2 regions of the Pseudocolwellia sp. G5-9 genome follow, and region 1 is predicted to be linked to the other one. Evidence: predicted binding sites of a transcription regulator. Region 1 holds the regulator's gene; the other holds the start of a gene.
What was found. Region 1 encodes FNR, which switches genes on or off when oxygen is low (the NO sensors DNR and NnrR bind a similar motif). Its sites were predicted from a motif close to TTGATCTAGATCAA; they were not measured.
Positions count from the first base shown of each region.

Region 2: a site for FNR is predicted at 1,265-1,278, ahead of AC0L5Q_RS16555 (GbsR/MarR family transcriptional regulator). Genes of this name have one in related genera too.

Region 1 covers NZ_CM147893.1:378,733-382,582, forward strand. Annotated here, with positions in the region: gene uspE (universal stress protein UspE) at 1-370, opposite strand, end outside; gene fnr (fumarate/nitrate reduction transcriptional regulator Fnr) at 937-1,665, opposite strand; gene AC0L5Q_RS01595 (sulfite exporter TauE/SafE family protein) at 1,725-2,384, opposite strand; gene ccoS (cbb3-type cytochrome oxidase assembly protein CcoS) at 2,384-2,617, opposite strand; gene AC0L5Q_RS01605 (heavy metal translocating P-type ATPase) at 2,626-3,850, opposite strand, start outside.
Region 2 covers NZ_CM147893.1:3,813,003-3,816,852, forward strand. Annotated here, with positions in the region: gene AC0L5Q_RS16550 (cytochrome ubiquinol oxidase subunit I) at 1-535, opposite strand, end outside; gene AC0L5Q_RS16555 (GbsR/MarR family transcriptional regulator) at 670-1,215, opposite strand; gene AC0L5Q_RS16560 (TonB-dependent receptor plug domain-containing protein) at 1,630-3,850, shown strand, end outside.

The DNA.
Region 1 (3,850 bases):
ATTTTAGTTTGTCGTGTTCGTGAGTACCTTTAATAACAATGTCGTGATTATGATCAAGCACTTCGCTGATCACTGCTTCAAAAGGTCTGTTGTGCCAAACAACTTTGGTGTTGATAGTAAGTGACTCTGTATCGAGTTGTTCGATAATGTTATTAAGCCATTGGTGTCTATCGTCTATAACGGTTTGTCGCATAGATTCACGTTCATCGCTTGATAACATGGTGGTCATTTCGTAAGAAAAATCAAAAATAGATAAGAAGGCTGTGATAGTAGCCTTAGTATGTTGTGCTAGTTCAATACTACGCTTTAACGCTTTTTGGTCGTCTGTCGTAGGATCAATAACCGTTAGTATATTTTGATACTTTTTCATAATATCGTCCCCAATTATTTAGCTCGTATTTATAATACCATGAGTATCAGTATAGTGTATGAACGAGTGTTTTTTAATTGTTTTACATCAAGATATTCTTAATTAATAATATCTTGATGAAGAGGGGAATATGAAATTTAAAATAGATCTTTTACGGAGATTAACAACAGTAATAATAACGTACCTTTTACTACTGTTGTTTATACCCGTTATCATTCAAGATGCAGGTTTCAGTGGGAACTAAAAACAATTTAAGCACAGATTTTACGTTCCAAACAAAATCTAAGGTCTACATCCATGTATGCAAGGCATTAAGTTTACGTCATGGCTATTCTCGGTAACTGCTCCTGCGTTACCCTAATGTCCTACATCCGTGTAGGAACCTGACTAAAGTTAATAACGAAGCATAAATTGTTTTAGACCCATCGAAGAAGCGCTTGAGCAAAATCACTTCATCAACAACGCTTTTCATAAGGGAGTAACCATTATCACAAAGCGTTGCCTTGAATTGATATCGCTCAAGCACTCTGAAATAGCCTCTTGATTGGTAACGGGTATATATCGAATTACAGTGAAGCAACTTCGTTAAGCTTTTCAATATTTTTAATGGTAATCAGTTTGCCACTCACATCGATTAAACCATTTTTATGAAACCTATTCAGTAAGCGGCTAATCGTTTCAACCGTTAAACCAATAAAGTTACCTATATCGCCACGTGTCATGGTTAATCTAAACTCAGACGCAGAAAATCCTCGTTCATGATATCTTTTACTTAACGTACTAATAAAAGTTGCTAATCGTTGCTCTGCATTTTTATGATTAAGTAACATAAGCATTTCATGATCTGAACGAATTTCAGAGCTCATCATTTTTAATATTTGTTTTTTAAGCTTTGGCATAGTGTTAGAAATAGAGTCTAACGTGTCGTATGGAATTTCACATACCATTGATGTTTCCAGTGCTTTAGCAAAACTAGGATGTTCTGAATTGGCAATGGCGTCAAAACCTAATAAATCACCTGCTAGATGAAACCCTGTAATTTGTTCTTCTCCTTGCTCATTAACGGTAAAGGTTTTAAATGTACCAGAACGAATGGCATAAAGAGATTTCATTTCGTCGCCGTCTTGAAAAATTTGCTCACCTTTATGGATAGGCTTTTTACGGTCAATAATATTATCAAGCGTATTAAGTTCTTGCTCGTTTAACGAAAATGGAAGGCATAATTCACTAATACTACAGTTTTGACAATGGATGTGTTGTTTTCCTGAGCAATTGTTGTTTTCCATAATGTCCATACTTAATCAAAGGTTAATTGATTTGGATCATATTCTAACCTTCATCTATATGCAATCGATTAAACGAGCAAGTACAAGGTATAAATACCGTAACCGATAAGGCTTATTGCCATTGTTTTTCTAAATAAGGGGTGGTTAAGTAGCGTTTTTGCTTTGATTAAGCTATACGACATAATAAGCAATGCTGGTAGGGTTCCTAAGCCAAAGCTAGTCATAATTAATGCGCCCGTAGTTACGCTGCCACTAGCTAATGACCATGTTAGCATTGAATAAATTAAACCACAGGGCAACCAGCCCCATAGCGCACCTAAACCTATGGCTTTTTGTGGTGAGTCTACAGGTATTAAACGTTTGGAGTAAGGTGATAAATATTGCCAAATAAATTTACCTAAGCGTTCAACTCTATTTAACCACATAAGCCATTGGCCAATATAAAGTCCTAAAAATATAAGAAATAGAGCGGATATTACGCGTAAACCAGCTAAAGGTACGCCAAGATTTTTAGCCGCGACAGAACCTGTAAAACCAACTATTGCGCCAATTAGGGTATAAGATAATATGCGACCAAAATTATAACTGAAAACTAAAAGTGTTTTTGAGTACGACGAATGTTTAGGTAGAGCAGAGGTTAGCATTGAGGTTATGCCACCACACATTCCTAAGCAATGGCCAGATCCCAAAATGCCTATAATAAAGGCTGAAAAATAATCAATGTTCATTAACTATCTTTTGGTTGATTTGATGCGTTGGTGTTTTTATTCTTTTCTGATATTAATTCTGATGTTGATTTATTTTTATCAGCTGCTTGATCGTCATTTTCGTCAAACAAAATACTTAAACCTTGTTTTTCAAGATCATCAAATTGTTCTGTTTTAACTGCCCAGAAAAAAAGATAAAGGCCAATAGCCGTTAATAGTACCGCGATAGGAATTAATACGTAAATTATGCTCATTGAATATATTAGCCTTTTGTATCTTTTTTGATATTAAGTAAGCGCAGTGAGTTAGTCACAACCAATATGGAACTGGCTGACATACCAATAACTGCGAGGTAAGGCGTAATATAGCCAGCCATTGCTAACGGCAACACTAAGGCATTATAACCAAATGCCCATAAGTAGTTTTGCCAAATAATTTTTTTAGTTTTTTGAGCAATGAGTTTTAACGCAGTAATATTAGTTAAATCACTGTTTAATAATATAATATCTGCGCCGTTTTTCGCAATATCTGTACCACTTCCCATGGCTATGGCTATATGAGCCGCGCTAAATACAGGCGTGTCGTTGACACCATCACCCACCATGGCAACAATATGGTCAACTTGTTTGGCTTTTAATAGCTCAACTTTATTTTTAGCACTTAAATTACTGTGAGCTTGAGATAAATGCAAAACAGACTGTGTTTTATCGCAACCGGCTTTATTGTCGCCTGAAAGCATTAAGGTTGATATTGATTGGTCATGCAAGTTTTTAATTAAGCTAGCGGCGTTATCTCTTACACTGTCTTCTAGGTAAAAGGCAGCGATAAGTTGTTCGCCTGTTACCAATACGCATTGAGCATTATTCACATTAGCTTCTGAATCGGCTAAACGTAGGGTGGGTAATAACCAACTGGGTTTACCTATTTGGTAGGTTTCGTTTTGATAATTACCTGAAACGCCTGAACTGGGTGTTACTTCTATTTGGGTGACATTAAGAGAAAAGTCTCTATGTTTAATAAATGCTTTTGCGATAGGGTGTTCTGAGTGAGATTCTAATCCAGCAGCAATAGCTAATACTTGTTTTTCGCTAAACGCACGATCAAATAATTCCACCTTACTGATAGTAAACTCACCCGTGGTTAACGTGCCTGTTTTATCAAAAGCAAAACAATTAACGTTAGGTAAGGTTTCCATTACGTGGGCTGACTTTATCAAGATACCTTTATTATTTAGTGTAACTGTTGCGCAAGTTAATGCGGTTGGTGTGGCTAACGATAAAGCACAAGGGCAGGTTGCCACTAATACCGAAAGCGTTATCCAAAAGGCTTCTTCAGGTAAGTGTATTTGCCAATAAATAGCCGTTGCTATTGAGGTAAGTAAAATTGTTGCGACAAAATATTGTGCTATTTTGTCTGAAAGCTTGGCTAATTTAGGTTTATGGGCTTGAGACGATTCACTTAAACGTATCATCTGGTTTAAGAATGAA
Region 2 (3,850 bases), 1.4 Mb from region 1:
GGAATGATGGATTAAAAATAATGGCCAACCAATCAATAGGAAAAGCAACTCCATCACGCATTTCGTAACCTTGCGGTGTATGCATCCAAGAGTTAAGCGCTAAAATCCAAAAGGCTGATAACGTAGTACCAAAAGCAACAATAAAGGTAGAAAGGGTATGAACTAATGGTGATACGCGATTAATACCAAATAGCATAATGCCTAGAAAACCAGCCTCTAAAAAGAAAGCGGTTAGCACTTCATAACCTAATAATGGACCTGCAATATTACCGACAGTTTCCATAAATTTTGGCCAGTTAGTACCAAACTGGAATGACATGGTAATGCCACTTACCACGCCAAGAGCGAAAGTTAGAGCAAATATTTTTACCCAAAAGCGATAGGCTCGCATCCAAACTGGATCATTCGTTTGGACAAATCGTACTTTGAAAAAAAGTAAGAACCAACTTAATGCGATAGTGATAACGGGAAATAGAATATGAAAACTGATATTAGTTGCAAATTGAATGCGAGATAAAATCAAAGTATCTAACATTTTTTACTCCATTAGCCCTATGCAGCTCGCTGTGGGCCGTTGTTAAAATATGTGTAAAAAGATCGCTATGGCTTTGTAGCCAATAGCGATAAGGGAGGTTAATCGGCTTGGTTGTGCTATAAAATTAAAACTTATTAATTGCTCTTAAGTAATTTATCTTTAATATCAATTACTTTACTTACGCCTGCGCCCAGCTTCATTAAAGTATTCAATTTTTCTGGACTCATACTTTGTAGTTCACTTGCCCAATGAGTAATAGTTTCAAGCAATTCATGTATTTCATGCATTTTTACTTGTGCATATTGCTCTTCTTTATTAGCGGGTTCGTTTAATAAATTATCGCGTAATAAAGATAAGGTTGGGTCAACTTCGCGTTTACGACGTTCTTCAAATACACGTATAGCCATTTCCCAAATAGAACCAGCAGGAGAGTAATACTCTTTGCGATCTTTTGGCTTATGCTGCACCTGAACTAATCGCCACGATTGCAGTTCTTTAATACCCATGCTGACATTGCCACGAGAAATATTTAACGCTTCAGAAATTTGTACTGCGCTTAAAGGTTCTTGGCTAATCACAAGCAAGCCATACATTTGACCAACAGTACGGTTAAACCCCCAGCGACTGCCCATTTCTCCACAGTGCATTACAAACGATTCTATTTTATCTGTCATTATCATGATATGTATTTTCTGAAGTTTCAGTATTTTCTGAAAGTTTAAACCTTTGTTGATTTAAATCAATATTTATTTGAATATTTTTTAATTTATTTGAAGGTGAGTTAAGGAATATGAGGTTAGTTTTAAAAGTGCTAGTACATAAGTCATTTAGACCCATCGAAGAAGCGCTTGAGCAAAATCACTTCTTCGTTAATCCTTTTTATAAGGAACAACCATTATTACAAAGCATTGCCTTGAATTGATATCGCTCAAGCGCTCTGAAATACGTATCTTGATTGGTAACGGGTATATGAGCTGCTGAAGAACTAAAACTTAGGTTATTTAGCTTAAGTCTTTTGCATCAAATTAAGGGAGTCGTTAGAATAGCGCCAATAAAAACATCCCTCAAAAAATTCTCAAACAAAGAGCACTCACATGAAAAAAAAATTCCATTTACATGCAATTTCGCTTGCATTAAGTAGTTCATTTGTCGGTTTACCTGCTTTAGCACAAACACCAGCGGTTGAAACTGAAGAAGAAGTTGAAACCATCGCTATATTAGGTTCAAGGGTTTCAACGCGCACAGCAACTGAGTCTACTTCTCCTATTGATATTATTACGGGCGAATCATTAACTAAAGGGGGTTTTAGTGAGTTAGGCCAAAGCTTACAAGCCAGTGCACCGTCGTTTAACTTTAGCCGTACACAAGTCTCTGATGGTTCTGATTTATTTAGACCTGCGACTTTACGTGGTCTTCAGCCTGATCAAACTTTAGTGTTGATCAATGGTAAGCGTCGTCATAACCAAGCCATTTTTGGTTTAAATGGTACAGTAGGTGCTGGTGCGGCTGGAACCGATATGAACTCTATTCCTATGACTGCTCTTAAAAATGTACAGATTTTACGTGATGGTGCCGCAGCTCAATATGGTTCAGATGCGATTGCTGGCGTTATTAATTTAGAATTAAAAAATAGTACAAATGAAACCACTGGCTTTGTTCAAGCGGGATCGACAGGTGAGGGCGATGGCGACACGGTATCATTTGGTTTAAATACAGGTTTTGATATTGGAACTGAAGGCGGATTTATTAACCTTTCTGCTGAATATCGTGATGCTGATGGTACTAACCGAGCGCAACGAGATACAGGCGGTAGTTCTACCACTCCTGCTGGTACATTATCTGACGATGTTCGTTGGATCCAAGGTAACTCTGCTTCTGAATTTGGATCCGTTTTTTATAATGCGATGATCCCACTGAATGATATAGAACTGTATGCCTTTGGTGGCTTTTCAAATCGTACCGCTTTAGGTAATGGTTTTTATCGTGACTTTGGTGATGCTGTTAAAAACGTACCTCAAGTGTATGCGGATGGATTCTTACCAAGAATAGACAACGAAGCTGAAGATCTTTCAACAGCGGTAGGTGTTCGCGGTGAAATGAATGACGATTGGAGCTATGACGTTTCAGCTACTTACGGTCAAAACGAATATGACTTCCATTCTGCAAATACGATTAATGCTTCTTACGCTGCTGAATACTTAAGCTTAAATCCTAGTGCAACTGATGCTGATATAGCCGCTAATGCTGGACCTACTTCAGGCTATTCAGGAGGCTTTAGGTACGATCAATTAACCCTTAATGCTGATATTACGGGCTTAATTGAAATAGGCTTAGCAGAACCACTTTATATCGCTTTTGGCGCGGAATACCGTGATGAAGATTATGCTATTGTTGCTGGTGAAGAAGCTTCGTATGCTTGTGGACTTGCGAACCAAGATGTAGCGTTTCCATCGGTAATTGATGATTCAGTTTTTGCAGAATGTGGCTTTCAAGCCTATCCAGGATTAAGACCTAACGCAGCAAGCGGTGCGGATAGACATAGTTATGCCTTTTATGTAGATACAGAAATACAGTTAATGGAAGATTGGAATTTGGGTGCAGCCCTTCGTTATGAAGACTTTTCAGATGCAGGTGATAAATTAATTGGTAAATTATCAACACGTTTTAACATCACTGAAAATTTTGCATTGCGTAGTGTTGTATCAACGGGGTTTAGAGCACCTTCACTTCAACAAAGTGCGTACACGGCTTATACTGCTAATTTAGGTGCTGATGGCGTATTGTTACCGTCGTTTACTGCAACAGCAGGTTCAGATTTTCCATCCGCTTTAGGTGTTGATAGCTTAGGTCTAGAAACCTCGAAAAACTATAGTTTAGGCGCTGTTATCACTTTATTTGATGACATATCTGTAACGATTGATGCTTATCGTGTAGAAATTGACGATAGAATTACATTAGGCAGTTTACTTAATGCTGACGACGTAGCGTTTAATCCAGCAGCGGTTACAGCATTAGAGGCTAGCGGAGCAGTACAGGCTAACTATTTTTCAAACTCGGTTAACTCTATAACAGAGGGTGTTGATGTGATTGTTTCATACAATACTGACTTACTTTCTGGTGACTTTGGGGTAACTTTTGCAGGTAACATTAACGAAACGGAAATTGACAGTGTTAATACCCAAAACGGTATTCCTGAATCGGTAGCGTTAGACAACTTACAACGTAGTTTTTTAACTAACGGACAACCTAAAAAACGTGCAACCTTAACCTTTGATTACGCGCAAGATGCTTGGACAACCGTTGTAAGAGCGAATT